Blastococcus saxobsidens DD2: one gene and its partner. The protein of the gene in region 1 interacts with the protein of each later gene in a pairwise test. Links are inferred from orthologs where the notes say so. Each region holds a gene or a part of one and is shown in the gene's direction. Other genes may lie near its edges.

Evidence for each region.
Region 2: the proteins of BLASA_RS14310 (region 1) and BLASA_RS16510 interact in binary tests that used the Escherichia coli proteins (3 or more experiments, as listed by UniProt). The link is inferred for Blastococcus saxobsidens DD2 from one-to-one orthologs.

Annotation. Positions count from the first base shown.
Region 1 is NC_016943.1:3,012,114-3,026,756, reverse strand. The notes cover bases 11,566-14,565. They hold BLASA_RS14310 (ABC transporter substrate-binding protein), read left to right. Parts: upstream 11,566-12,570; coding sequence 12,571-13,560; downstream 13,561-14,565. Other genes in these bases: BLASA_RS14300 (SDR family oxidoreductase), read left to right, coding at 14,553-14,565; BLASA_RS14305 (nucleoside/nucleotide kinase family protein), read right to left, coding at 13,629-14,324; BLASA_RS14315 (ABC transporter permease), read left to right, coding at 11,566-12,574. In the rest of the region: BLASA_RS14365 (hypothetical protein), read left to right, coding at 1-158; BLASA_RS23555 (DUF6519 domain-containing protein), read left to right, coding at 204-3,071; BLASA_RS14355 (IS30 family transposase), read right to left, coding at 2,968-4,170; BLASA_RS14350 (hypothetical protein), read left to right, coding at 4,197-4,514; BLASA_RS14345 (FGGY-family carbohydrate kinase), read right to left, coding at 4,702-6,090; BLASA_RS14340 (1-phosphofructokinase family hexose kinase), read right to left, coding at 6,087-7,061; BLASA_RS14335 (class II fructose-bisphosphate aldolase), read left to right, coding at 7,248-8,081; BLASA_RS14330 (AGE family epimerase/isomerase), read right to left, coding at 8,086-9,339; BLASA_RS14325 (LacI family DNA-binding transcriptional regulator), read left to right, coding at 9,586-10,722; BLASA_RS14320 (ATP-binding cassette domain-containing protein), read left to right, coding at 10,719-11,477; more of BLASA_RS14315, read left to right, coding at 11,474-11,565; more of BLASA_RS14300, read left to right, coding at 14,566-14,643. UniProt on the Escherichia coli protein: Part of the ABC transporter complex RbsABC involved in ribose import. Binds ribose. Also serves as the primary chemoreceptor for chemotaxis.
Region 2 is NC_016943.1:3,484,568-3,499,210, reverse strand. Bases 3,046-6,045 are described here. They hold BLASA_RS16510 (ABC transporter permease), read left to right. Parts: upstream 3,046-3,945; coding sequence 3,946-5,145; downstream 5,146-6,045. Other genes in these bases: BLASA_RS16505 (substrate-binding domain-containing protein), read left to right, coding at 5,267-6,045; BLASA_RS16515 (sugar ABC transporter ATP-binding protein), read left to right, coding at 3,046-3,949. In the rest of the region: BLASA_RS16525 (hypothetical protein), read right to left, coding at 400-903; BLASA_RS16520 (ROK family protein), read left to right, coding at 1,068-2,231; more of BLASA_RS16515, read left to right, coding at 2,375-3,045; more of BLASA_RS16505, read left to right, coding at 6,046-6,322; BLASA_RS16500 (Gfo/Idh/MocA family protein), read left to right, coding at 6,391-7,572; BLASA_RS16495 (sugar phosphate isomerase/epimerase family protein), read left to right, coding at 7,604-8,611; BLASA_RS16490 (DEAD/DEAH box helicase), read right to left, coding at 8,702-10,288; BLASA_RS16485 (MFS transporter), read left to right, coding at 10,701-12,035; BLASA_RS16480 (GMC family oxidoreductase), read right to left, coding at 12,015-13,622; BLASA_RS16475 (aldehyde dehydrogenase family protein), read right to left, coding at 13,619-14,643. UniProt on the Escherichia coli protein: Part of the ABC transporter complex RbsABC involved in ribose import.

The DNA of each region.
Region 1 (14,643 bases):
ACAGCACCCCCGAACCGGTCCGCCGCGGCTCGGAGGACGAGTCCGAGATGGGGGTGCACCGGCGGCTCCAGGAACCTCAGCGGGAGGCCGACCTGCTCACCCGGTTCGACGAGTACCTCCGCCTGGGGCTCAGGGCCGGAGTGATCCATGAGTCCTAGGACGTTCCGGGCGCACGACGCGGCCGGCACAGCAAGGAGCAGACGATGACCGGTGACTACTCCCGCTGGAGCCACGACCCGTACAAGGACGACGCGGCGGTGCTGCTGCAACAGGGGCGGCTGCTCACCGACGACGACTGGAACACCGCCGTCCGCACCGCCGGTCGCCGGACCCAGGCCGGAACTCTGGACGTGGTGGGCCGGTCCGGGGTGCCCTCGGAGACGCCGGACGGGTTCCGGATCGCCCTCGCGGGGGGCAGCCTCGCGATCGGCCACGGGCGTGCCTACGTCGACGGGATCCTGGCCGAGAACCACGGGGCACCGCCGGAGGTCTGGCGTCATGGGTTGGCCGAGCCCGCCGGCACCGCGCCGGTCGCCTACACCGCGCAACCGCACCTGCCGCAGGCGCCCGCGCTGCCGGCGTCGGGACGCTACCTGGTCTACCTGAAGGTGTGGCGCCGTGAAGTGACCGCAGTCGACGACCCGAGCCTGGTCGAGCCGGCGCTGGGCATCGACACCACCACCCGCCACCGCACCGTCTGGCAGGTCAAGGCGGTACCGGTCCCGGGCGGCTACGTGCCCGGCTCGCCGTTCCTCACGCAGACCTGGTTCGAGGCCGCGGAGCCGCCGGCCACCGCCCGACTGAGCGTCGGCACGGCGACCGTGGAGACCGACCCGGACCCGTGCCTGATCGCGCCCACCGGCGGTTACACCGGCGTGGAGAACCGGCTCCACCGGATCCAGGTGCACACCCCCGGCCCGGCCGGGACCGCCACCTTCGTGTGGTCCCGGGACAACGCGACCGTCGCGGCCCGCGTCGTCTCGGTGCCCGCCTCCCTGGACCGCGTGGTCGTCGACCGGCTCGGGCACGACCAGGTGCTCGCCTTCCACGAGGGGGAGTGGGTCGAGCTGCTCGACGAGACCCGCGAGCTCGCCGGGAGGCCAGGGGTGCTGCGACGGATCAGGACCCCGGGCGGCATCGACTCCGACACCGCGACGATCGTGTTCAGCACGTCGCTCGGTGCGGGCGACTTCGCGCTCGACGCCCAGGGACGGCCGGTGGCCGGGAGCAACCTGCGGATCCGCCGCTGGGACCAGGGCGGCACCCTGCTGGACGAGGCCGGCAACACCGTGCCCGACGCCGCACTGGCCAGTGGGTCGGTCACCGTCCCCGCCCCCGGCACCAGGCTGGTCCTCGAGCACGGCATCACCGTCGGCTTCAGCCTCGACCCGGCCGGCGGGACCTTCCGGACCGGCGACCACTGGCTGGTCCCCGCCCGGACCGCCGACCCCACCGGGCACGAGACGACCGCCGAACCGGCACTCGGGATCCACGCCCACTACGCCGGCCTGGCCGTCGTCGACGGCGGCGCGGTCGTGGACGTACGCCCGGTCTTCCCTCCGCTCAGCGGGCTGGACAGCCTCTGCTACGTGGCCGGTGACGGTCAGGAGGTCACCCCGGACACGCTGGCGCCGGCGCCGGTCCTGCTGCCGGTGGCGCCGCGGGTCGGCGTCGCCCGCGGACCGATCCCGGTGCCGGGTCGGCCGGTCCGGTTCACCCTCACCGGAGCGGGGTCGGGCGGGCTCGACGGCGGCACTGGTCCGGTCACCGTCCCCACCGGCGCGGACGGCACGGCCGCGGTGGCCTGGGCGGTCGACCCGTTCGTCCCCCAGACACTGGAGGCGCGGCTGCTCGACTGGTCCGGCGCCCCGATCGGCCTGCCGGTCCGGTTCAGCGCACGCACCAGGCTCGCTTCCGGCGTGGCCTACCAACCGGGCGCTTGCAGCGACCTGGCCGGGGTGGCCACCGTGCAGGAGGCGCTGGACACGCTGTGCCTGCGCGGTGGCGGCGACGGCAACGACTGCTGCGTGAGCGTGGGGGAGGGGGGCGACTACGCCACGCTCGAGGAGGCGCTCCGCGACCTGGCCGACCGGCGCCGCGGCATGGCGTGCGTCCGCCTGCTTCCGGGCCTGCACGAGTGGGCGGGCGCGGACGTCGACTACCTGCGCCATCTCGACCTGCACGGCTGTGGCGCGGTGTTGGTGCTGCACGCACCCTTCCGGGTGGTCAAGGCCGAGGAGGTCGAGCTGAGCGACCTCGACCTCCTCGGCACCGAGGAGCTACGGGGGGAGATGGTGCGGTTCCTGGCCTGCCGCCAAGTGGTCTGCCACGACCTGCGGGTCCGCACCCAGAGCCCGGAGATCCCGGTGCTGGTCCGCCTCACCGGGTGCGGCGCCTCCCGGGTTCGAGACTGCGAGATGACGGCCTCGGCGTCGCGCAGGGACGGCGTCGGGCCCCGCTTCACCGGCCCGGTCCGCACCCTGCTCGAGGCTGCCCGGGACGACGACCGGGACGCGCTCGAACGCATGGTGGCCACCAACCGGCGCGCTGCGGTCCTGCGTCGAGAGGCTGCTGCGGCCCAGCTGGAGCAGTTCGTGCGGTCGCGCCAGGTCGAGCTCGACGGGCGGCTGGCCGAGGCGCTCCTGCGGAGCGCGGAGCTGATCCGGGCGGGTGGGTCGCTGGAGGAGTTCGTCGAGCTGCTGCCCGAGCTGCGCGAGACGGCCCTGCACCTGGACGCGGTGGCGGGCCTGGCGCGGGCGGCGCTCGCGGTCGAGGAGCCCCACGGGCCGGTGTGGATCGCCGGCAACGACCTGGTCGGCGGCATCAGCCTGTACGGCGTGGCCTCCCCCGACCGGATCGAGGAGCTGGAGGCCAGCCTGGAGAACCTCGTCGAGGAGTCCCGGAACCCGCCCGAGGTCAGGACCGGCCCGGCGCGGTTCGACCTGCACGAGAACCGGCTGGGCGGATTCAACTGGTCGACGCAACACCGGCTAGTTGATCATCAGACAATAGTCGAGCGAGTTCCTCGGCCGGAGTGTGGAAGCCGAGGGTCTTGCGAGGGCGGCCGTTGAGCTTGTCGGCGATGGCGTCCAGGTCGGCGGCGCTGTGCCCGGACAGGTCGGTGCCCTTGGGCAGGTACTGGCGCAGCAGGCCGTTGGTGTTCTCGTTGCTGCCGCGCTGCCAGGGGCTGTGCGGATCGCAGAAGTAGACCGGCAGGTCCGCGGCGATGGTGATCTCGGCGTGCCGGGCCAACTCGATGCCCTGGTCCCAGGTCAGCGTGCGGCGCAGCGCGACCGGCATGGTGGTGATCTTGGCGGTGATTGCGGCGGCGACGGCTTCGGCGCCGTGATCGGCTGGCAGATGCAGCAGCATGGTGAACCGGGTGGTGCGCTCGACCAGCGTGCCGACCGCCGAGCCGCTGTCCTTGCCGACCATCAGGTCGCCCTCCCAGTGTCCGGGCACCGCGCGGTCGGCGACCTCGGCGGGCCGCTCGGAGATCATCACCTTGTCCTTGATCCGCTCACGGCGGCCATCGGCTCGCCGCCGCGGCTTGCGCAGCGCCCGGCCGGTGCGCAGGCAGACGGCCAGCTCACGGCGCAGCGCACCCCGGCCTTGCACGTAGAGGGACTGGTAGATCGCCTCGTGGCTGATGCGCATGGACTCATCGTCGGGGAACGCCAGCCGCAGCCGATGACTGATCTGCTCCGGGCTCCACTGCAGGTGCTCGAGCTTGTCGGCCACCCAGTCGCGCAGCACCGGATGCTGGGTCAGCTTGGCCGGCTTGGGCCGGCGCGCCCGGGCCTCGGCGCGGGCCTGGGCGACCGATGCCTTGTAGCGGCCGGCCGGACGGCGCGTCAGACAGCCGCGAGCGAGTTCCCGGCTGATCGTCGAGGGGCTGCGCTCCAACCGCCGGGCGATCTCGCGGACGCCCAGACCGGCCGCCCGATCCAGCGCGATCTCCTCACGCTCACTGACGGACAGATAGCGGCCGTTGGGCTCGGCCAGCTGCACAGGGGGTATGCCGCCGGCCTCGACGAACCATCGCCGCCCGGTGCTGCCGGTGACCCCGACGGCTGCCGAGGCGTCCTCGGTCGAGGATCCCGCGGCGATCAGCTGCCAGAACCGCCGACGCACCTCCTGCGGCAGCGGTACATGTCCCGTTGCTCCCATCGACACCACCCCGTCTCATCGAGGTGTTGCGTCGACTCCTTGAACCCAAGCTGGCCTGGTTGCTCATCGGGCTCGAGGAGGGGCGGGAGCGCCCGGAGATCGTCGCCGTCGAGAGTGCCCGGGTCGGGAACAACGCGGTCGACGGCGGCCCGCTCGAGCTGCTCGCCGGCCGGGTCAGCCTGTCTGGCAACGACGTGAGCGGGGTGGGCAAGCTGGCAGGGGTCGTGCACGCGAACAAGGTCTCCGCAGTCGGGAACGTGGCATCTCGTGCGGGCGCCACCCTGGTTCTGTCATCAGCCTCGCGGGCGGAGGTGGCCAACGTCGACCTCAGCCTGGCGCCGTGATCCCTCATCGCTCAGCATGGGCCGGCGGGGCTGCGGCGCACCACCGTCGAGTGCCCGGCCGTCGATGCGCGCCATGGAGACTGCCGGGGCTGCTGGTGGCAGTGCGACGCGGGTAGACCCGGTCCGCCGGCGACGGCTCGACGCTGATGTCGGTTGAACGACTCCCGGTGGCGGGTGCCGGCGCAGATCAGCCGAATGCGAGCCGGTACTGCTCCCGGCGCGCCGGAAGCACGTCCGGGTCGGGACGGCGTCGAGGGACCGGTGGGGGAAGGGTGCCGGTCACCGCCCGCACGGCCAGGTGCGCGGCCCCCAGCGCCGTGGCCTCCTGTGCGTCCACGAAAGCGGCAACGCCCTCCCCGATCGCCCCGCGGATCTCCCGCCAGGCGGGTGACTCCGTCGGGCGGCCTGCCAGCAGGCGCTGGACGACGGCCCGGCCGGCGGTCCGGCTGAGGTGGCGGGTGAGGTCCCGGGACGCCACCGCGGTGGTCTCCATGAGGGCACGCAGCAGCGTCGCGGCGCGCACGTCGAGCGGCACGTCGGTCAGGGACAGCCGGCGGTCGGCAGAAATCTCCCCGCGGACCCCGCCACTGCCGACCGGCTCGTCGCCGAGGAGGTCGTCCAGCGGCGTGGCCGGGTCCAGACCCAGCAGCCGGGTCCAGGACAGGTACAAGGCTCCCGAGGGCAGCGCGGCGTGCAGGTAGAACAGCCCGTCGGTGACGAAGCAGCCGACCTCGCTGCCCGTCGTCGCCGCGGGGTCGAGGGAGTCGGTCACCAACAGGTGGGCCTCGGAGGTCCCGGCCGAGATGAAGAGGTCGCCGGGGGAGCGCGCGCCCGCGGCCAGGGCCCCGCAGAAGTGGTCGTGCCCGCCACTGACCAGGGGAACGCCGGGCGCGACGCCGAACTGTTCTGCCACCTGGGCACCGAGCTCGCCGACCACGGTGCCGGAGGGCACCAACCGGGGCAGGGACAGCCCGCCCATCCCCACCACGTCCAGCCCCTCGGGCCGCCAGGACCGGGTGGGTGCGTCGAACAGCCCGGTGCGGGACGCGTGCGAGTGATCCATCACCAGGTCACCGGGGCCCAGGGAGGACAGCAGCCAGCTGCCGAGGTCGGTCAGTGTCGCGGCGTCCCGCGCCTGGACGGGGCGGGCTCGCGACCACCAGGCGAGCGTGTGGACGGTGTACTCCGGATGGCGGAGCCCGGTGACGGGGGCGCGTCGGTCCAGCTCGGCGGCGAGTTCACGCGCGGCGTCCTGCCCGACGCCGGAGAACCAGGTCGGAACGTCCCCGACCGGCCGAGCCGCGGCGTCGAGCAGCACCGCCTCCTCGCCGACCGATGTGACGGCGATGCCGCCCAGCGCGGCGCGCGCCTCCGGACCGGCCTCGCCGAGAGCGCGCCGGGCGGTGTCGACGACCACGTCCCTGATCGCCTGCGGGGAGTGGACGGCGACGCCCCCGACCTCCCCCTGGGGCGTCGGTGCGGCGGCCGAGGCCAGGAGGGCGACGCCGTCCGGTGCGAGCAGCACCGCCTTGGTGCGGGTCGTGCCGACATCGATGCCGAGGAAGGTGGCGCTCACCTGCCGACTCCCGGAACGGCGCTGGCGACCGCGTGTGCGCGCAGCTCGTCGACCTCGCTGGGTCCGCTGAGGTCCGGTTCGAGCCGGGCCGCGTTGGCGGCCCCGGCGGCTGCACCCGTGCGCAGTGCCGACGCCCGATCGTCCCCTCGTGCCAGGGACGTGACGAAGCCCGCCAGCATCATGTCGCCGGAGCCCGTGGCGTTGACCAGGGACACGGAGGGACTCTGCACGTCCCATCCCTCGGTGGCCGAACGGTAGGACAGGCCTGCGGAGCCACGGGTGACGACGACCGCCCCCACCCCCGCATCGAGGGCCAGCCCCATCAGGACCGGGAGGTCCACCGGGTCGGCACCGGGCGCGGTCAGGCCGGCGTCGGCGCGTAGTTCGTCCTCGTTGACCTTCAGCACGTCGGGGGCCGATCGGACGGCCAGGGCCAGTCCCGGCCCCGAGGTGTCGACGACGGACAGGACACCGCGACCGCGCAGCGCGGTGACGCACCGCGCGTACAGGTCCGCCGGGGCACCACGCGGCAGGCTGCCCGTGCAGACCACCAGGTCTCCCGGCCGGACCGCCTCCACCAGTCCGTCCACCAGCGCGGCCACCTCCGTGGGGCCCACCTCGGGCCCCGGCTCGTTGATCACGGTGGAGGCGCCCGAGGCGCTGTCCACGATCACCGTGCTGACCCGGGTCTCCCCGTCGATCAGGACGTGCCGGTCCTCGATGCCGAGCTCCCGGCAACCCGCCGAGATCTGCGCGCCCACCGGGCCGCCGACGAAGCCGTGGAGCGCGGCCCGGCCACCCAGCCGCACCACGCCGCGGGCCACGATCATGCCCTTGCCGCCGGGCCGGCTGACGACCTGCGTGGCGCGGTGGACCTCCCCGACCAGGAGCCGGGGGACCACCTGCAGCCGGTCCTGCGCCGGGTTCGGGCTCACGACGTGGACCGTCGGGCCGGTGGGACGTTCGTGCACGAGTCCTCCTGGGACAGGTCGGTGATCAGCGCCTGCGCAGCCGAGCAGGCTGTGGACCGGCTGCTACGTTCGCCGCCGGGCCGAGGGTGCCGGGGAGGCGACTCCCCGGCACCGCGCAGGGCCCGCCTGCCAGCCCCGGGCACGGCCCGGACGCTGCCGGGCGACGACCGACCCGAGGAGCACTCCGTGCCACGCGCAGCACTGACCGACGTCCTGGCCGCGGCCGCGCACGACCGCAGCGGCCTCGGCGCCTTCAACGTCATCCAGGTGGAGCACGCCGAGGCCATCGTGGCCGGCGCGGAGGCGGCCGGCCGGCCCGCGGTGCTGCAGGTCAGCGAGAACGCGGTGCGCTACCACGGCGCCCTCGCGCCGGTCGGCAGCGCCATGCTCGCCATCGCCGACGCGGCCGCCGTCCCGGTCGTGGTGCACCTGGACCACGCGACCGACCTCGAACTGGTGGTGCAGGCCCTCGCGCTCGGGTTCACGTCGGTGATGTTCGACGGCTCGACCCTGCCGGTCGAGGAGAACCTCGCCACCACTCGAGGTGTCGTCGACCGGGCGCACGACCGCGGCGTCTCGGTCGAGGCGGAGATCGGCGAGATCGGGGGCAAGGACGGCGTCCACGCGCTTGGCGTGCGCACCCGGCCGGAGGACGCCGCCCGGTTCGTCGAGGCGACCGGGATCGACGCGGTCGCGGTCGCCGTGGGCAGCTCGCACGCGATGATGACGCGCACGGCGCGGCTCGACCTGGACCTGATCGCCGCCATCCGGACCGCCGTACCGGTGCCGCTGGTGCTGCACGGATCGTCGGGCGTCCCGGACGACCACTTGCGTGAGGCGGTCGCGGCCGGGATGACGAAGATCAACATCTCGACACACCTGAACGGCATCTTCACCCGGGCGGTCCGCGAGGCCCTCGCTGTCGACCCCTCGCTCGTCGATCCCCGGAAGTACCTCGGGGCGGCCCGGACGGCGACTGCGCGGGAGGTCGAGCGGCTGGTCCGCCTGCTCGCCGGCTGACTGCTCAGTCGTCACCGAGCTCCTGCCGGAGGGTCGCCGCCAGCACCGGCGCCAACGGTAGTTGCGGCAGCAGGGTCGCCTGGTAGGCGTGGTAGACGTCCGGCTTGCCCGACCACACGGGCGCCGCGTCCCCGACGGGGAGTTCGTGCACCCAGCTGCCGCGCTCCCGGTCGATGAAGCGGGTCGCGGCCTCGTCCCAGAACGTGCGGTACCAGCGCTCGTAGTCCGCGTCGCCGGTGCGCGCGACCAGCGCGGCTGCCGCGCCGATGGCCTCGGTGAGCACCCAGTGCAGCCGGGAGGCGACGACCGGCCGGTCCTGCCAGTCCAGGGTGTACACGAAGCCGGATTCGCCGTCGGGCGCCCAGCCGACCTCGACGGCGGCGTCGAACAGGCTGCGGGCGTCGGGCAGCAGCCAGTCGGGGGCGTCGGCACCGAGGGCGGCCTCCAGGTGGAGCAGCAGTCGTGACCACTCCAGCCAGTGGCCGGGGGTGGAGCCGTAGGGGCGGAACTTGTCGTTCCTGCGGTCGTCGTTGTAGTCGGGGAGCGGTTGCCACTGCGGATCGAAGTGCTCGGGCAGGCGCCAGCCGTTCGTGCGGGCCGCCTGGTGCACGAGCCGCTCGGCGATGCTGAGCGCCCGCGTGAGCCACCGGTCGTCGCCGGTGACGGCCGCTGCGGTGAGGAAGGCCTCGACCGTGTGCATGTTGCTGTTCGCGCCGCGGTACGGCTCCGCCTCCGACCAGGTCCGGTCCCAGCTCTCCATGCACCGGCCCTCGCCGCCCGACCAGAAGTGCCGTTCGACCACGGAGAGCGCCTCCTGCAGCAGCTCCGCGGCCCCCGGCCGACCGGCGGCGGTGGCGCTGGCGGCGGCCAGGACGACGAAGGCGTGGTCGTAGGCCGACTTGTCCGTGGCGGCCGGCGCGCCGTCGGCGGTCAGCGACGAGAACCACCCGCCGTGCTCGGCATCCCGGAAAGGGCCGGTCAGCGCGGCCAGCCCGGAGTCGACCAGCGGACCGGCACCGGGGCGCCCGCGCAGGCAGGCGAGGGCGAAGACGTGCGTCATCCGGGCGGTGATCCACAACTGGGGCGGCTGCCCGGGATCGGGGCGGCCCCCGTCGTCGAGCCAGGCGAATCCCGTCGTGGTGCCGGCGGCGGCCTCGGCGAAGGCGAGCAGCCGCTCTCCCTCCCCGTCCAGCCAGGCGCGGTGGGCGGGCAGCGAGGCCCAGGAGCCTGACTGCGGGGAGTCACCGGTCGTCGTCATGGTCCTCCTCGGGGGGTGGCCGCACCGGCCGGCCGGAGCGGTCAGTGGATCGACACTAGCTGGCTGCAGCAGTCAGGTCTCGGGCAGATATCGATGGCTTGACATCGATGACAACGCGGTTGTTGCATGACCCAGGTCACTCGTCGACCGATCCCCGACCCGCAAAGGTGCATGCCGTGCCCGTTCCCGCTCCGACCGGACGCCCGCTGGGCGACGTGCCGGCGGGAGTGCCGCGGGGCGGCAGTCATGCGTGAGCGCGTCACGCTGCGTGACGTCGCCCGCATCGCGGCGGTCAGCGCCAAGACGGTGTCCCGGGTGGTCAACGGGGACGCGCACGTCACTCCCGGTACGCGGGCACGGGTGCAACAGGCGATCGCCGATCTGGGCTTCCAGCCGAACCTGGTTGCCCGGTCGCTGCGCGTGGGCCGCACGGACGTGGTGGGACTGGTCGTCGAGAGCCTCGCCGACCCGTTCTTCGCCCGGCTCACCAGCGCCGTCGAGCAGGCGGCTCACGAGCGGGGCCTGGCGGTGATGGTGTCCAGCGTCGGCAACCAGGAGCCGGAGCGGGAATCGGTGATCGTGGAGAGCCTGCTCGTCCGGCAGGTCGCCGGCCTCATCGTCGCCCCGATGGCGCAGAGCCACACCTATCTCGCCGGAGCGGGCCGGCGGACGCCGATCGTGTTCGTGGACCGGCTGCCGGAGGGGATCGTCAGCGACGCCGTCCTGGTCGACGACCTCGCCGCCGGGGAGATGGCGACCCGCCACCTGCTCGACCACGGCCACCGCCGGGTCGCCTTCCTGGGCTCCGAGCTGCGCAACCCGACGACCCGGCTGCGTCTGGCCGGCTACCGCCGGGCGCTGGCCGCACGCGGCCTGGCCGACGGCGGGTCGCTCGTGGCCGTGGATGCCGGATCGGCCCGTGAGGCCCGCGCGGCGGCCGAGCAGCTGCTCGCCGGCCCCCGGCCGCCCACAGCGATCTTCTCCTCCAACATGCGTTGCTCGCTGGGGCTCGTGCCGTTGCTGCACGGCCTCGGGCGCACCGACGTGGCGGTGGTCAGCTTCGACGACTTCCCGATGGCCGACTCGCTCGTCCCGGCGGTCACGGTCATCGATCACGATCCCGAGGTCATCGGCCGCGCCGCCGCCGAGCGACTGTTCCGCCGGCTCGACGACCTGGACGCCCCCGCGGAGACGGTCACGGTGCCCGTCCGCCTGGTGCCTCGGGGTTCCGGCGAGCTGCCTCCGGCGGGATCGGGACGGCGTCGGCCGCACGACCAGGACGTCGTCCTGGCGCAGGACGGATTGCAGGACATGGTGCGCCACGGAGCAGAAGGGAGAGCGTCGACCATGACGTCGCTGCACGCACAGGAGGGGCCGCCATGACCCCCGCCCTCGAGGCACGGGGCCTCCGGCGCGAGTTCGGGCACGTCCGTGCCCTCGACGGCGCCGACTTCGACGTCGACCCCGGCGAGGTGGTCGCCCTCATCGGCGACAACGGCGCTGGGAAGAGCACCCTGGTCAAGGCGCTGTCCGGATCGCTCGCCATCGACTCGGGCGAGCTGTGCAGCGACGGGAAGCGGGTCACGATCGACACCCCGGCCGCTGCCCGCTCGCTGGGCATCGAGACCGTCTACCAGGACCTCGCGCTCGCCCCGCACCTCGACCCGGTGCAGAACATGTACCTGGGTCGGGAGGTCATGCGGTCCGGCCTGCTGGGTCGGCTGGGGTTCATGGACCACACCGAGATGAAGGAGAAGACCGAGCGGGCGTTCGCCGACCTCGGGGCGACGGTGCGCGACTTCAGCGCACCCGTCGGCGCGATGTCCGGGGGGCAGCGGCAGCAGATCGCCGTCGCGCGAGCCGCCGCGTGGGCCAGCCGGGTGATCTTCCTCGACGAGCCCACCGCGGCCCTCGGCGTCGTGCAGACCCGCAACGTGCTCGATCTGATCCGGCGGGTGCGCGACCGCGGCATCGCCGTCGTCCTCATCAGCCACTCGATGCCGCACGTGATCGAGGTGGCCGACCGCATCCAGGTGCTGCGGCTGGGCCGGCGGGTGGCGACCTACGACGCCAAGAAGACCTCGATGGAGGAACTGGTGGGGGCCATGACCGGCGCAATCAGCCAGGAGGCGGCATGACCACCGCGACCGAGCCGGAGCAGGACGCCGCATCCGCCGAGGAGGAGCGGCCGAAGACCCCGCTGCAGCGCCTCGTGGGCGCCCAGGCGTTCCAGATCCTCGGCGTGCTGCTCATCCTGATCGTGCTGTTCAGCATCGCCGAGCCCGACGCGTTCCTGTCGGTGAACAACTTCCGCAACGTCGTCGTCAACGTCTCGATCCTGGCGATCATCGGCGTCGGGATGACGTTCATCATCATCACCGGGGGCATCGACCTGTCCGTCGGCAGCGTGCTGGTCTTCAGCGGCGTGGTCGCGGCCAAGGTCATGGCAGCCCTGGGTGGGCAGGGCGTCGGCGTGTCGATCGCCGGTGCCCTGGCCGCCTGTGCCTCGGGCACGCTGTGGGGCCTGTTCAACGGCGTGGTCGTCGCCCGCCTGAAGGTGCCTCCGCTGATCGTCACCCTCGGGACGCTCGGGATGGCCCTGGGCGCCGCACAGATCCTCACCGGCGGCATCGACCTGCGTGGCGCCCCCACGGTGCTGACCGACACGATCGGGTTCGGGCGGCTGTTCGGCCAAATCCCCTACCTGTCGCTCATCGCGCTGCTGGTCGTCGTGGTCGGCGCGGTGATCCTGCACCGCACCCGGTTCGGCCGCTACACCTACGCCGTCGGCTCCAACGACGAGGCCGCGCGACGGGTCGGCGTCAAGGCTGACCGGCATCTGATCCTCGTCTACACGCTGGCCGGCTTCTGCGCCGGACTGGCCGGGATCCTGAACCTCGCCTTCTTCTCGTCGACCACGATCGCCGGTCAGTCGAACACCGCGCTCAACGTCATCGCCGGTGTCGTCATCGGCGGCACGAGCCTCTTCGGCGGGATCGGCACGATCGCCGGCACGGTGATCGGCCTCTTCATCCCCGCCGTCCTCCAGAACGGCTTCGTGATCATGGGCGTCCAGCCCTTCTGGCAGCAGGTCGTCGTCGGTGCGTTCCTCATCGCCGCGGTCTACGTCGACCAGGTCCGCCGCGCTGCGGCAACCCGCGGAGCGCGCAGCCGCACGTCCTTGTTCTCCCGGTTCTCCCGCCCCTCAGGGGCACGTCGAAAGGAAGCACAGTGAACAGAAGCATCACTGCCAGGATCGCCACCGTCTCCGCACTGGCCCTCGGCCTCGCCGCGTGCGGCGGTGACGACGCCGGTGACGGTGGCGCGGGCGGGGGCGGGGGCGGCTCCGAGGCCTACGAGGTCGCCTTCGTGCAGGGCGTCGCCGGCGACGAGTTCTACATCACCATGCAGTGCGGGATCGAGGCGGCGGCCGAGGAACTCGGCGTCGAGGTCACCACCCAGGGCCCCCAGCAGTTCGACCCGGCGCTGCAGACCCCGATCGTCGACAGCGTCGTGGCCAGTGCGCCGGACGGGCTGCTCATCGCCCCGACCGACGTGACCGCGATGGAGCGCCCGATCCAGGCGGCTGCCGACGCCGGGATCACCGTCGGCCTGGTCGACACCACCCTGGAGGACCCGTCCATGGCGGTCACCGAGGTCGCCTCGGACAACCTGGGTGGTGGGGCCGCGGCGTTCCAGGCCATCCAGGAGGCCAACCCCGAGGGCGGCAAGGTCCTCGTCGTCGGGCACGAGCCAGGGATCAGCACCAATGAGTTGCGGATCCAGGGCTTTCTGGAGGCGCTGGCCGAGGACCCGAAGTTCACCGCCCTGCCCACGCAGTACGCGGAGAACCAGGTCGCCGAGGGCGCCCGCATCGTCACCTCGACGCTGCAGGCCCACCCGGACCTGGTCGGGATCTTCGGCACGAACCTGTTCGCGGCGGAGGGTGCCGCAACGGGGCTGCGCCAGGCCGGCGCCGAGGAGCAGGTGACCGTCGTCGGCTTCGACGCCGGCCCGGCCCAGGTGGAGGCGCTGGAGAACGGCACCGTGCAGGCGCTCGTGGCCCAGCAGCCGGCCGAGATCGGCCGGCAGGGCCTGGAGCAGGTCGTCGCCGCGCTGAACGGTGAGGAGCCCGAGGCCGAGATCCAGACCGGCTTCACGATCCTCACGCAGGAGAACCTGGCCGAGAACCAGGACGCGGTGTACCAGTCCGACTGCTGATCCGCGGCGCCGCACGACGCCCCGTCCCTCCTCGAGAGGGGCGGGGCGTCGCGCGTCCGTGCCCGGGTTCAGCCGGCGACGTCGGCCCCGGGCGTCTCCGGGACGTCCAGGTGGACGACGAGGTCGGCGCGCGACCGCGACGTCTCGACGGTGCGGCCGTTGCGCCCGTCGACGGAGCGCACCCAGTCCTCGGCCGCCTGCGGCTCGTGGCCGTAGGACCGCCGCCGCCGGACCAGCCGCCGCTCCCGCACGTCCGGCGGGACGTCGATGTACCAGACCTCGTCCAGGCAGGTGCGCACCGCCGACCAGCCGTGCTCCGCCAGGAGCAGGTAGTTCCCCTCGGTGAGGACGAGGGGGGTGTCCGGAGCGACCGGGACGGCGCTGCCGATCGGCTCCTCGAGGGCGCGGTCGAACACCGGCGCGTAGACCGGCACGGCGGGCGGCGTCCGCAACCGGCGGAGCAGGGCGACATAGCCGTCGACGTCGAACGTGTCCGGCGCGCCTTTGCGGTCGCCGCGTCCGAGGCGCCTGAGCTCCACGTCGGCGTAGTGGAACCCGTCCATCCCGACGAGGGCTGCGCGGGCACCGAGCGCACCGAGCAGCGCCGCGCACAGGGTCGACTTCCCCGCGCCGGGCGCCCCGGTGATCCCCAGGATGCGCCGGGTGCCCGGACGCGCCAGGACGGCTGCCCGGTCGACCAGTTGCTGCAGCGTCGCCCGGACGACCGGCGGAGAGCCCCCGCTGGGCGGAGCCTGCTCGTGCACCGTCCACGTCCTCTCGATCCGGCTGCCGGCTGCCGGCTGCGGCGCGGGGTGGCCGCAGCGGGGCCACGGGGGACGGTAGAGACGGTTCGGCGGCGCCGTCAACGCGGGCGGGGGACCGCCCATGTCACCGGTGACATGGCGGTCAGGATGTGGTTGCATCGGTCGGCGGACCGGCGCTCGTGCGGCGGTGCACGACCGCGATGGCACCTGCCGAGGAGATGCGCTTCCATGACCGACTTCGACGGCCGCACCGTGCTGGTCACCGGGGCCACCGGCGGCATCGGGGGGGCCACGGTCCGCCGGCTCCTGGCCGCCGGCG
Region 2 (14,643 bases), 480 kb from region 1 along the record:
GGGTCGGACCGCACCGTCCTGGTGCACCACTCGACGACGGTGCTGAGCACCTCTGCGTCGACGGGGGAGCGCAGCTCGCGCTCGTAGGCGCTCATCGACGCCGCGCCGGGCTGGCGGCGCAGCGTGTGCGTCAGGTCGGGGACCAGCCGGGTCTCCACCGGACGTCGGCCGTCGCCGCGATCTCCTGCAGGTCCGCCGGCCGCACCTGCAGATCCTTGCTGCCGGTGACGCCCGTGCGGCTGCGTGTGGTGCAGGCGACCGGACGCTGACCACGGGAGCTGCGCGCGCAGCTCTCCGACGTCCCCACCGCCACGCTGTACCGGCAAACCAGCCCGGCGACGGACGCCGCCGAAGGCTGGTCGGCCTGGTGCACCGTCCGGAGAGGGGCCCCGGGGGAGATCAGTCGCTGAGGCGCTTGCGCGCCTTGGCAGCGCGCTTGTTCGCCTTGTCCAGGGTCTTCGCCGCCCTGCGCACCCGGCGCGGCTCGCGGTCGACGGTGCCGCGCACCAGCAGGCCGATGCCGATGCCGAGCAGCCAGCTGTCCTTGGCGATCGCCAGCCCCTGCTCGGTGGGAGCGAGGCTGCCTTCCTTCCGCATGCCCGGGGTCTTCAGGTAGAGGCCCAGCAGCCCGCCGGAGAACGTCGTGAGCGCCGCGCCCGCTACGGCCGTGGGCACGAACGGCGTCAGCAGTGCGGCGCCGATGGCGATCTCCGCCGTCGACAGCGCCTGCGCGAACTGCTTCGGCTCCATCTTCCCGAGGAACGGGTACGTGCCGGCGGCGAAGCCGTGCATGCCGGCGGCGGCCTCCTCGTCGGCGCCGCGCTTGCCGAGGCCGCTGTTGAGGATGAACGCGCCGGCGGAGATGCGGGGGGCGATCTCGGACAGGGTGATGGGCAGGCCCACGGGGACCACCTCTCTGGTCGACGGAGTGCGTGCAGCGCTCGGTCCGCGCAGCTGTCGAGCAGTGCCCCGTGCACCCGCGCCCAACCGTGGGGAGGCGAGGGGTGGTCTCCCCCCATCGGTCCACGTGCCCCGAGGTCGGGCCTCGCGCGTGTCACTATGACGGCGTGGCGTCCACCTCTGCCTCGGCCGGCGTGCTGCTGCGCCACGTGCGCACCGGCCGCGCGCGCAGCCGCGCCGACCTCGTGGCGCTGACCGGCGCATCCCGGAACACGGTGAGTGCGCGGGTGGACCAGCTGATCTCGGCGAACCTCCTGGAGGAGGGCGGCCGGGGCTGGAGCACCGGCGGGCGCCCCCCGACCCTGCTGCGGTTCAACAGCCGGGCAGGATGCGTGCTGGCGGTCGACCTCGGGGTGACCAGCGTCGACGTCGCCGTCACCGATCTGTCCGCCCAGATCCTGGGCACCGTCGGTCATCCCATCGACATCGCCGACGGGCCCGGGCCGGTGCTGGCGGAGGTGGACCGGCTGGCGCAGCAGGTGCTGGCCGAGGTCGGGCTCACCCCTGGCGACGTGTGCGCGGTCGGCGTCGGGGTACCTGGGCCGGTCGAGTTCTCGACCGGCCGGCCCTCGCATCCGCCGATCATGCCGGGCTGGCACGACTACCCGGTGCCCAGCGCCTTCGGGCGCTACGACTGCCCGGTCTACGTCGACAACGACGTGAACGTGATGGCCCTGGGGGAGATGGGCGTCGCCGGATCGGTGCAGGACGTGCTGGTCGTGAAGGTCGGCACCGGCATCGGCTGCGGGATCATCGTCGACGGCCGGGTCTACCGCGGTGCGCAGGGTAGCGCCGGCGACATCGGGCACATCCACGTCGCGCAGCCGGACGGGCGCACCGTCGTCTGCCGGTGCGGGCAGGACAACTGCCTGGAGGCGATCGCGGGCGGGGGAGCGCTGCTCCGGGACGCCGTCGCGGCGGGGCTGCCGGTCGCCACGGTGCGCGAGGTGGTGCGGCTGGCTGCGCAGGGCGACGGGGTCGCGCTCGGGCTGGTCCGGGATGCGGGCCGCACGATCGGCACCGTGCTGGCCTCGCTGGTCAACTTCTTCAATCCGCACCGCATCGTCATGACCGGCGGCGTCGCCCAGGCCGGTGTGCCGCTGCTCGCCGGCATCCGGGAGGCCGTCTACCGGCGGTCCATGCCGCTGGCCGCCCGGGCGCTGGAGGTCACCGTCAGCGAGGCTCCCGACCTGTCCGGACGCGTCGGTGCCGCCCTGATGGCCATCGAGGAATTCCTCGACGAGGACTCCGTCCAGGCCCTGGCGCGATGACATTGCGATCCTCCGGATCGCAGTGTGATGGTCTCGGTTCGGTAACCCCGCCGCACCACCCTTGACCCCCTGTGACCGCGCACATAGGTTGCTGCCTCAACGGACTAATGGTCAAGACTGAGCAAAAGTCTCGAGGTGGCGATGTGGCCGATGGACCGGGGCCGGGAGGCGGCTCGCGCAGCGGAGCGCCGCTGCTCGAGATGCACGGGATCGTCAAGACCTTCCCCGGGGTGCGTGCGCTCGACGGCGTCGACCTCGACGTGCGGGCCGGCGAGGTCCACTGCCTGCTCGGCCAGAACGGGGCCGGCAAGTCCACGCTGATCAAGGTGCTCGCCGGCGCCCACCAGCCCGACGCCGGCACGATCAGCTGGGAAGGCGAGCCGGTCACGCTCGGCGACCCGCAGGCCGCGATGTCGCGCGGCATCGCCACCATCTACCAGGAGCTCGACCTCGTCCCGGGGCTCACCGTCGCCGACAACGTCTTCCTCGGCCGGGAGCACGCCCGGTTCGGCCTCGCCCGGATGGCGTCGGCCAACCGCGCCACCGCGGACCTGCTCGCGCGGCTCGGGCACCCCGAGATCCGGCCCACCGCCGAGCTCGGCTCGCTGTCGGCGGCGTCGCAGCAGATGGTCAGCATGGCCCGCGCGCTGTCCCAGGACGCCCGGCTCATCGTCATGGACGAGCCCTCGGCGGTGCTGGACAACGAGGAGGTCGAGCGCCTCTTCGGCGTGATCCGGGAGCTGACCGCCGACGGTGTCGCCGTCGTCTACATCTCCCACCGGCTCGAGGAGATCCGGCAGGTCGGCGACCGGATCACCGTCCTCAAGGACGGCCGCACGGTCGCCACCGGCCTGCCCGCCCGCGAGACGCCGACCCGGCAGGTCATCACCCTGATGACCGGGCGGGACATCGAGTACGTCTTCCCCGAGCGGTCGTCCGCGCCCCGGGACGGCGAGCCGCTGCTGGAGGTCGAGGACCTGGGCTTGCGCGGCCGGTTCGCCGACGTCTCCTTCACCGTGCGGCCCGGCGAGATCGTCGGGCTCGCCGGGCTGGTGGGCTCGGGCCGGTCGGAGATCCTGGAGACCATCTGCGGCGCGCGGAAGCCGACGGCGGGCACGGTGCGGGTCGCCGGACGCCGGCTGCGTCCCGGGGACGTCGCCGCCGCGGTGGCCGCCGGGCTGGGACTCGCCCCCGAGGAGCGCAAGAGCCAGGCCCTGCTGCTCGGCGACTCGGTGGCCCGCAACATCAGCATCTCGAGCCTCCGCCGGTTCGCCCGCGCGGGCTTCCTCTCCGGCCGCTCGGAGAAGCAGGCGGCGCAGGAGCAGGTGGACGCGCTGGACGTGCGCCCGGCGGACGTCAGCCGTGAGGTGCGCACGCTGTCGGGCGGCAACCAGCAGAAGGTCGTGCTCGCCCGGTGGCTGCTGCGCGACTGCCGCGTGCTGCTCCTCGACGAGCCCACCCGAGGTGTCGACGTCGGCGCGCGATCGGAGATCTACGCGCTGATCCGCGGCCTGGCCGACCGCGGGGTCGCCGTCGTCGTCGTGTCGAGCGAGATCCCCGAGGTGCTCGGGCTGGCCGACCGGGTGCTGGTCATCGCCGACGGCTCCGTCGTCACCGAGCAGCCCGCGTCCGCGCTCGACGAGCACCGCGTGCTCGACCTGGTCATGGAGAAGGCGGCCGCCCGGTCGCGCGCCGCCGGAGAAGGAGACGTGGCATGAGCGAGAGCAGCACCGCGACCGTGACGGAGGGCGCCACCTCGCCGGCCGCCGGCCGCGGGCCGGGCAACGGCTCGGGATCGGGCTTCCTGTCCGGCCCGATCGGGCGCAACCTCGGCCTGGTCATCGCCCTGGGCATCCTGTGCGCCGTCGGCGCGGCCACCGCACCCGACCGGTTCGTCGACATCGACAACGTGCTCACGATCCTGCGGCTGGCCGCGGTCATCGGCGTGGTGAGCGTCGGCATGACCTTCGTGATCATCGGCGGCGGGATCGACCTCTCCGTGGGGGCGCTGGTCGCGCTGTCGTCGGTCTGGGCCACGACGCTGGCCACCCAGGCGATCGCCCAGGACTTCCACTGGATCGTGATCGTGCTCACCGCGATCCTGGTCGGCGCCGGTGCCGGCCTGGTCAACGGCATCGTGATCGCCTACGGCAAGATCGTCGCCTTCATCGCCACCCTCGCGATGCTCGCCGCGGCCCGCGGCCTCGCCGAGATCATCTCCAACCGGCGCACCCAGATCCTGGACAACCAGGCCTTCCACGCCTTCTTCGACGGCGACGTGTTCGGTGTGCCCACGCTGGTCATCATCTTCGCGCTGGTCGCGGGGGCCGGCTGGGTGCTGCTGAACCGGACGACGTTCGGCCGCCGCACCTTCGCCGTCGGCGGCAACGCCGAAGCGGCCCGGCTGGCCGGCATCCGGGTGCAGCGGCACACCGTCTGGCTGTACGTGCTGTCCGGGGTCACCTGCGGCATCGCCGCGGTGATGCTGGTGGCCCGGACGACGACCGGCACCTCCACGCACGGCCTGCTCTACGAGCTCGACGCCATCGCCGCCGTCGTCATCGGTGGCACGCTGCTCATCGGCGGCCGCGGCACGATCGTCGGCACGGTCTTCGGCGTGCTGATCTTCACCACGCTCGGCAACGTCTTCACGCTCAACAACCTGTCCAGCTCGGCACAGGCCGTCGCCCGCGGCGTGATCATCGTGCTCGCCGTCCTGCTCCAGCAGCGGGTGGCCACCGGTGGGTTCAGCTTCCGCCGGAAGGCGGGCGGCGTCTCGTCCTCCGGTGCCGGTGCCGGCGCCGCACCCGGCACGCCGGCCGGATCGGTCTCCGGCGGCACGAGCGAACCCGGGGCGCCCGGCGGAGCCCGTCCCGGTGGCGCCCGTCCCGGCGGCACCACCGACCGCCCCTAGACCCGGCCGGGCGTGGGCGCCCCGGCGCCCTGCACCCGGTCGCACCGACCGCCGGACCGCCGGTCCGCGGCGCACCACCCCGACCCCTGGCACCGCCGCCGGGGCGAACCGAGGAGAGAAGATGACCGCAGCGAGGCGGCGCCCGACCAGGCGCCTGACCACCCAGACCGCGGTGGCGCTCATCGGCGCCGGCGCGCTGCTGGCCGGTTGCACGAGCAACGAGCCCGCGGACACCGGGGCAGCCGACACCGACGCCGTCGCCAGCTCCAACGACGAGGTCGGCGAGACCGTGCGCATCGGGTTCTCCGCCCCGGCCGCCGACCACGGCTGGATGGCCGCGATCACCGAGGCCGCCCGCGAGCAGGCCGAGCAGTACGAGGACGTCGAGCTCACCGTCGCCGAGGGCACCAACGACGTCAGCACCCAGATCGCCCAGGTCGAGACGTTCATCAACGAGGGCGTCGACGCGATCGTCCTGCTGCCCTTCGACGGCGCCGCGCTCACCCCGGTCGCCCTGGAGGCCATGGAGGCCGGCATCCCGGTGATCAACGTCGACCGGGAGTTCTCCAGCCCGTTCGCGTCCCGGTCGACGATCCTCGGCGACAACTACGGCATGGGCGTCTCGGCCGGCACCTACGTCTGCTCCCGCCTGGGCGACCAGCCCGACGCCGTCGTCGCCGAGATCGCCGGCATCGACTCCCTGCCGCTGACCCAGGACCGCAGCCAGGGCTTCGCCGACGCCCTGGCCGACTGCGGCCTCGACGTCGACAACCGGGTCGCGGCGGAGTTCACCGTCGAGTCCGGCGAGGAGGCGGCAGCCAACCTGCTGCAGGCCGCGCCGGAGATCGACGCCATCTGGAACCACGACGACGACCAGGGCGTCGGCGTGCTGGCCGCCATCGAGAACGCCGGCCGCGACGAGTTCTTCATGGTCGGCGGCGCCGGCTCGGCCAACGCCATGCGGGAGATCCAGTCTGGGGACTCCGTGCTCGAGGCGACGGTCATCTACCCGTCGACCCAGGCGGCCGACGGCATCTCCCTGGCCCGCCTGATCGCCCAGGACAAGAGCATGTCCGACCTGGTGTCCCAGGGCGTGCCGAAGCGGATCATGCTGGCGGCGCCGGTCGTCACGGCCGAGAACGTCGACCAGTACCTCGACAACGCGTTCGAATCCTGACCCGCTGACCGGGGCCGCCGGGCGGCCCCCCCGCCGCCCGGCGGCCCCGGCACTCCCGAGGAGCCCCCATGACATCCCCCGGCCGCCCGCCCCTCGGCGTGGGCCTCATCGGCTACGCGTTCATGGGTGCGGCGCACTCCCACGCGTGGCGCACCGCCCCCCGCTTCTTCGACCTCCCCCTGGAGCCGCGGCTGGCGGTTCTCGCCGGACGCAACCGGTCGGCCGTCACCGAGGCCGCCGGCCGGCTCGGCTGGGCCGCCACCGAGACCGACTGGCGCCAGGCCATCGAGCGCGACGACGTCGACCTGGTCGACGTCTGCACCCCCGGCGACACCCACGCGGAGATCGCCATCGCGGCGCTCGAGGCCGGCAAGCACGTGCTCTGCGAGAAGCCACTGGCCAACTCCGTCGCCGAGGCCGAGGCGATGGCCGAGGCCGCCGCGAAGGCCGCCGCCCGCGGCGTGCGGTCGATGGTCGGCTTCACCTACCGCCGGGTGCCGGCGATCGGGCTGGCCCGCCGGCTGGTGGCCGAGGGCCGGCTCGGGGAGATCCGGCACGTCCGGGCGCAGTACCTGCAGGACTGGATCGCCGACCCGGCCGCGCCCATGTCGTGGCGGCTGGAGAAGGACAAGGCCGGCTCCGGCGCGCTGGGCGACATCGGCGCGCACATCGTCGACCTGACCCAGCACATCACCGGGCAGGCGCTGACCGGGGTGAGCGCGCTGCTGGAGACCTTCGTGACGGAGCGGCCCCTGCCCGCGGAGACCGGGAAGCTGGGCGGGGTCGGCGGCGCCGAGACCGGGCAGGTCACCGTGGACGACGCGGCGGTGTTCCTCGGCCGCTTCACCGGCGGCGCGGTCGGCGTCTTCGAGGCCACCCGGTTCGCCCTGGGTCGCAAGAACGCCATCCGGATCGAGATCAACGGATCGGCCGGCAGCCTGGCCTTCGACTTCGAGGACATGAACGTCCTGCACTTCTTCGACGGCAGCGAACCGGCCGAGGTCGGCGGCTTCCGCCGGATCGTCGTCACCGAGCCCGAGCACCCCTACGTGGGCGCCTGGTGGCCGGCCGGGCACGGGCTGGGCTACGAGCACGGCTTCACCCACCAGGTCGTCGACCTGGTCACCGCCATCGGCACGGGGGAGGACCCGAGCCCCTCCTTCGCCGACGGTCTGCAGATCCAGCGGGTGCTCGACGCGGTGGAACGCAGCGCCACCGCTGACTCCGTCTGGACCCCGATCCCCCGATGACTTCCGGACCCGTTCTGCGAGGAGAGCCCTGATGCCCCGTCCCGTCACCCTGTTCACCGGCCAGTGGGCCGACCTGCCGTTCGAGGAGATGTGCCGGCTGGCCTCCGGGTGGGGCTACGACGGCCTGGAGATCGCCTGCTGGGGCGACCACCTCGACGTCGAGCGCGCTGCGAACGACGACTCCTACGTGCAGGAGCGCCTGGCGCTGCTGGAGAAGCACGGCCTCAAGGTGTGGGCCATCTCCAACCACCTCAACGGCCAGGCGGTCTGCGACGACCCGATCGACGAGCGGCACCGCGGCATGGTGCACCCGCGGGTCTGGGGCGACGGCGACCCCGAGGGCGTCCGGCAGCGGGCGGCGGAGGAGATGAAGCTGACCGCGCGGGCGGCGCGCAACCTGGGCGTCGACGTCGTCGTCGGGTTCACCGGGAGCAAGATCTGGAAGACCGTGGCGATGTTCCCGCCGGTTCCCGAGTCGATGATCGAGGACGGGTACCGCGACTTCGCCGACCGGTGGAACCCGATCCTCGACGTCTTCGACGAGGTCGGCGTGAAGTTCGCGCACGAGGTGCACCCGTCGGAGATCGCCTACGACTACTGGACGACGGTGCGCACCATGGAGGCGATCGGCCACCGGGAGGCGTTCGGGCTGAACTGGGACCCGTCGCACTTCGTGTGGCAGGACCTCGACCCGGTGAGCTTCATCTGGGACTTCAAGGACCGGATCTACCACGTCGACTGCAAGGACGCGAAGAAGCAGGTCGGCAACGGGCGCAACGGCCGGATGGGCTCGCACCTGCCCTGGGCCGACCCGCGGCGCGGTTGGGACTTCGTCTCCACCGGCCACGGCGACGTCCCGTGGGAGGCGTGCTTCCGGATGCTCAACACCATCGGCTACGACGGGCCGATCTCGGTGGAGTGGGAGGACGCCGGCATGGATCGCCTCATCGGAGCCCCGGAGGCGCTGGAGTTCGTGCGGCGGATGGCGTTCGACCCGCCGTCGGCGGCGTTCGACGCGGCCTTCTCCAGCGGCAACTGACCCGCATGTTGATCAGGTGACCTGATCAACAGGGGTCCTGGCTCACCGTGGACAGTGAGCCAGGACCCCTCATGCTGAGCCAGGAACCGGTCAGCGGCCGCCGCGGCGGGAGTGGGCGCTGAAGGACGCCGCCGACGACGATCCCGCGCGGGCCGCCAACTCGGCGCGGGTCCGCGCCGGGCCGGACGGACGCCCGGAGCCGGAGCCCCCGCGTGAGCCGCCCGAGGACGCGGCCTTCGGGGAGCCGCCGCCCGAGGACCCGCGGCCCGAGCCGCCCCGACGACGACCGCCGCCGCCGCCCTGACCCTGCGGCTGCGGTTCCGGCGCGGGAGCCGGCTCCACGTAGGGCGCCGCCGGGCCGGTGAGCTCCTCGATCTGCGCGGCACCGGGCCGGATCTGGCTGACGATCGGGCTGATGCCGGCCTGGCGGGTGAGGGTGCGCACCTCGCCGGTCTGGTCGGGCGTGGTCACGGTGACGACGGTGCCACCGGCGCCGGCGCGAGCGGTACGGCCCGAGCGGTGCAGGTAGGCCTTGTGCTCCGTCGGCGGGTCCACGTGCACGACCAGGGCGACGTCGTCGACGTGGATCCCGCGGGCGGCGATGTCGGTCGCGCACAGCACCCGGGTCGAGCCGTTGCTGAACGCCTCGAGGTTGCGCTCGCGGGCGTTCTGGCTGAGGTTGCCGTGCAGGTCGACGGCGGGGATGCCCGACGCGGTGAGCTGCTTGGCGAGCTTCTTGGCCTGGTGCTTGGTGCGGGTGAACAGCACGCTGCGGCCCAGCCCCGCGGCCAGCAGCCGCACGACCTCGCCCTTGTCGGCGCTCTGCACGTGGAAGACGTGGTGGGTCATCGTGCTGACCGGTGCGACGGCCGGGTCGACCGAGTGCGTGGTCGGCTTGCTCAGGTAGCGCTTGACCAGCACGTCGACGCCGTTGTCGAGGGTGGCCGAGAACAGCATCCGCTGACCGACCTTCGGCGTCCGGTCCATGATCCGCTTCACGCCGGGCAGAAAGCCCAGGTCGGCCATGTGGTCGGCCTCGTCGAGGATCGTCACCTCGATCGAGCCCAGGTCGCAGTGGCCCTGCTGGATCAGGTCCTCGAGCCGGCCCGGGCAGGCGATGACGATGTCGACGCCCTTGGTCAGGGCCTGCACCTGCGGGTTCTGGCCGACACCACCGAAGATCGTGGTGGCCGACATGCCCAGGGCGCGGGCCAGCGGGTCGACGACGGCGAAGACCTGGTTGGCCAGCTCGCGGGTCGGGACCAGCACCAGCGCGCGGGGGCGCTTGGCCTGCCGGCGGGTGCCGGAGGCGGCCAGCCGGGCGACCAGCGGGATGGCGAAGGCCAGGGTCTTGCCCGAGCCGGTGCGACCGCGGCCGAGCACGTCACGGCCGGCCAGGCTGTCGGGCAGCGTGGCGACCTGGATCGGGAACGGCGCGGTGATGCCGCTGGCGGAGAGCACCTCGACCATCGGCGCGGGCACGCCGAGGGCCGAGAAGGTGCTGTCGGTCGGCAGGACGGTCGCGTCGGCGCCGACCGGGACGACCGGCGCGGTGGGCACGGTGGCCGCCTGCTGCTGGTTCTGCTGCTCGCCGGCCGGGCGGGCGCCGCGGCCGCGGCCGCCGCGACGACGGCGGGGGGTCTCGGAGGTGGCGGGGGTGTTCTGGGTGGAGGTCAATGGAGTCCTTCGACGCTCGAGTGGCCGCACGACTCCCTCGGCGAGCGCGAGCGCCGGCACCTGCGCGGAGCAGGCGGGCTCGCAGCTGGCGAGACGTCGGTCAGCCGGGCGCACCAAGGTGGCGCAGCCTCAGCCCGACGTCGATTCCTGCCGCTCCGGATGAGCGAGGGCGGCGCCGGTACGTAGTACTCAACCAGACCGGGCCCCGGTCTGGTCCGACATCGGGGGAGTGACAGGTCACATCGGGTGAGTCGCGCCTCCCCTGCCGACCTCACCGTCCGGTCGCCGACCTCGCGCTGGAGCGTGAGGACGGGGACCGCGCGGTGAGGTCCGCCGTCGGACGGCGGGAACGGTGCGGAATCTGGCATCCCGGTGCCTGGGACGCGGCCGCACCGTGCGTCATGCTGCCGTGGTGACCGTGCTCGACCCGCCCACCCGCAGCGCGCCGCCGCACCGGATCCACCCCGCGTGGTGGGTCGCCGGGGTGACCTTCCTGGCGCTGGTCGGCGCCGCCGCCTTCCGCGCGGTGCCCGGCGTGCTGATCGACCCGCTGCGCGACGAGTTCGGCTGGTCGGTCTCCACCATCTCCGCGGCGGTCGCGGTCAACATGGCGCTCTACGGGCTGACCGCCCCGTTCGCCGCGGCGCTGATGGAGAAGTTCGGCATCCGCCGGGTCGTCATGTGCGCGCTGCTGGTGGTCGCGCTCGGCAGCGGCCTGACCGTCTTCATGACGACCAGCTGGCAGCTGGTGCTGCTGTGGGGCGTGCTCGTCGGGCTCGGCACCGGATCCATGGCGCTGTCGCTGGTCGCCACGGTGACCGGCCGCTGGTTCGTCGCCCGGCGCGGGCTCGTCTCCGGGATCCTCACCGCGGGCGGCGCGGCCGGCCAGCTGGTCTTCCTGCCGCTGGTGGCGTTCATCGACTCGGCGTGGGGCTGGCGGGCCGCGTCACTGGGGACGACGGCGGCCGCGCTCGCCGTCCTGCCGCTGGTGGCCTGGCTGCTCCGCGACCGGCCCCGTGACCTCGGCGTCACGCCCTACGGCGGGACGGCGGCCGACGACGTCGAGCCGGTCCGCGCCGGGGCCGCGCGTGCGGCGATGCGCGGCCTGGCCGAGGCGGCGCGCAGCCGGCCGTTCTGGCTGCTGGCGCTCGGCTTCTTCATCTGCGGCATGTCGACCAACGGCCTGGTGCAGCCGCACTTCATTCCGGCAGCGCACGACCACGGCATGCCGGTGACGACGGCGGCCGGCCTGCTCGCCGTCGTCGGGATCTTCGACATCGCCGGCACCGTCTTCTCCGGCTGGCTGACCGACCGGGTCGATCCGCGGGTGCTGCTGCTGGCCTACTACGGGCTGCGTGGCTTCTCGCTGTTCCTGCTGCCACCCCTGTTCGGGCCCGAGTTGCACGTCAGCATGATCGCGTTCATCGTGTTCTATGGCCTGGACTGGGTGGCCACCGTGCCACCGACGCTGGCGCTGTGCCGGGAGCACTTCGGCGCCCGCGCGCCGGTGGTGTTCGGCTGGGTGTTCGCCTCCCACCAGCTGGGGTCGGCGGTCGCCGCGTTCGGCGGCGGGGTGATCCGCGACGTCACCGGCTCCTACGACCTGGCGTGGTTCCTCGCCGGCGGCCTGTGCATCGTCGCGGCCGCCGCGTCGATCTCGATCCGCCGGAACACCACGCCGCCCCCGGAGCCCGCCCTGGCGACGTCCCCGGAGCTGGCCGGCCGATCAGCCGGCGGCGGTGGCTGACGCGGCGGGGAGGCGGCCGAGGATCAGGTCGGCCGCCCGCTCGGCGATCATGATCGTCGGCGCGTTGGTGTTGCCCCGCACCAGCGTCGGCATGACCGAGGCGTCGACCACCCGCAGGCCCTCGATGCCGCGCACCCGCAGCCGGGAATCCACGACGGCGGAGTCGTCGGTGCCCATCCGGCAGGAGGACCCCGGGTGGTACAGCGACTCCAGCGTCTCGCGCACCGACCGCCGCAGGCCGTCCCGCCCGTGCACGGTGCCGCCGGGCGACCACTCCTCGGCCAGCACGTCCGACAGCGGGGCGGCGCCGGCGATCTCCCGGGCCTGCTCCACGCCCGACACCAGCGCCTCGAGGTCGCGGTCGTCGGTGAGGTAGCCGGCGTCGATCGCCGGAGCCCACGTCGGATCGGCCGAGCGCAGCCGCACCGAGCCGCGGGAGTGCACGTCCACCAGCACCACCGCGGCGGTGAAGGCGTCCACGTCGGGGTCGACCTCCGCCTGCTTCCAGAACTTGACCGGCAGGAAGTGCAGCTGCAGGTCGGGTTCGGCCAGCTCCGGCGACGAGCGGGTGAACAACCCCGCCTCGGCGAGGTTGGAGGTGAGCGGTCCGCGGCGGGCGCCGAACCACCGCGCGTAGCCCGACGGCGAGTCGCCGTGGGTGAGCGACTTCCCCGACCGGACGTGCCAGACGACCGGCACCAGCGGGTGGTCCTGCAGCCCGCCGCCCACTCCCGGCAGGTCGTGGACGACGTCGACGCCGACCTCGCGCAGGTGGTCGGCCGGGCCGATGCCCGACAGCATGAGCAGCTGGGGAGAGTTGACCGCGCCGCCGGACAGCACGACCTCGCGGCTGGCGCGTGCGGTGTGCAGCCGGCCGCCGCAGCGGTACTCGACGCCGGTCGCCCGGCCGTTCTTGACCAGGACCCGGGTGGTCAGCGCGCCGGTGCGGACGGTCAGGTTCGGCCGGTCCACGGCCGGGTGCAGGTAGGCGTCCGCGGAGGACCAGCGGCGGCCGCGCTTCTGCGTGACCTGGTACCGGCCGACGCCCTCCTGCGTGGCGCCGTTGAAGTCGTCGTTGCGCGGGTAGCCGGTGGCGGCAGCCGACTCGACGACCGCCGTCGTCCACGGGTGCACGGAGCGCAGGTCCTCGACCCGCAGCGGACCGCCCACGCCGTGCCACTCGTCGGCGCCGCGGGCGTTGTCCTCCATCCGCGTGAACACCGGGAGCACCTGGTCGTAGGACCACGACGGGTCGCCGGTCAGCTCGGCCCACTCGTCGTAGTCGGACCGCGCGCCGCGGATGTAGATCATCGCGTTGATCGAGGACGAGCCGCCGAGCAGCTTGCCGCGGGGCCAGAACAGCTTCCGGCCGCCGAGACCGGGCTGCTCGTCGGTCGTGTAGTTCCAGTCGTGCCGGGTCCGCCAGACCTTGTAGAGCCCGGCGGGGATCTGCACCTCGAGCAGCTTGTCCGAGCCGCCGGCCTCGAGCAGCAGCACCCGCAGCGTCGGGTCCTCGGTCAGCCGGCCGGCCAGCGCGCAGCCGGCCGACCCGGCGCCGACGATGACGACGTCGAACTCCTCGGTCACCGGTGCCGCCCGTGGACCATGCCCATCACCCGGGCCAGGGCGTCGGCGGCCTTCTCGGGCCGGCCGAAGCTCATCAGGTTCACCGGCAGGGCCACGCGCTGCCGGGTGATCGCCTTGGCGCGGGTGAACTCCTTGAGCCCGTCCTCGCCGTGGATGCGGCCGAAGCCGGACTCGCCCACGCCGCCGAAGGGCAGCGCCGGCACCGAGGCGAAGGTGAGCACCGAGTTGACCGACGTCATGCCGCTGCGCATCCGGCGGGCGAGGTCCATGGCGCGGTCCTTGGACGCCGAGAAGACGGCGCCGGCCAGGCCGTAGCTGGTCGCGTTGGCCCGCTCGAGCGCCTCCTCGGCGTCGCGCACCCGGGTGATGGTGAGCGTCGGCCCGAAGGTCTCCTCCGTGATGGCGGAGGAGTCCTCGGGGACGTCGAGCAGCACGGTCGGGGCGACGTAGCCCTCGGCCGGGACGGCGTCGGGGTCGGTGCCGCCGGTGACCACGCGGGCGCCCGCGGCGGCGGCGTCGGCCACGTGCCGCCGGACGATGTCGATCTGCGAGGACATCGTCATCGGGCCGTAGGTGGCCTCGCCGTCGGAGCCCGGGCGCAGCTTCTGCACCTGGGCGGTGACCTCGGCGACGAACCGGTCGTACACCGCGGAGGTCGCGTACACCCGCTCGATGCCGATGCAGGTCTGCCCGCCGTTGCTCATCGCGCCCCACACCGCGGCGTCGGCGGCGGCGACCACGTCGGCGTCGTCGTCGACGATCATCGCGTCCTTGCCGCCGAGCTCCATGAGCACCGGGGTGAGGGTCTCGGCGCAGGCAGCCATCACCTTCTTGCCGGTGGCGGCGGAGCCGGTGAAGGCGAGCTTGTCCACGGGCACGCGGCACAGCGCGGCGCCGGTCGAGCCGTTGCCGGTGACGACCTGGAAGGCGTCCGGCACGTCGGGGACGGCGGCCCGCCAGGCGGCGGCCAGCCAGGCCCCCACGGCGGGGGTGTGCTCCGAGGGCTTGAAGACGACGGCGT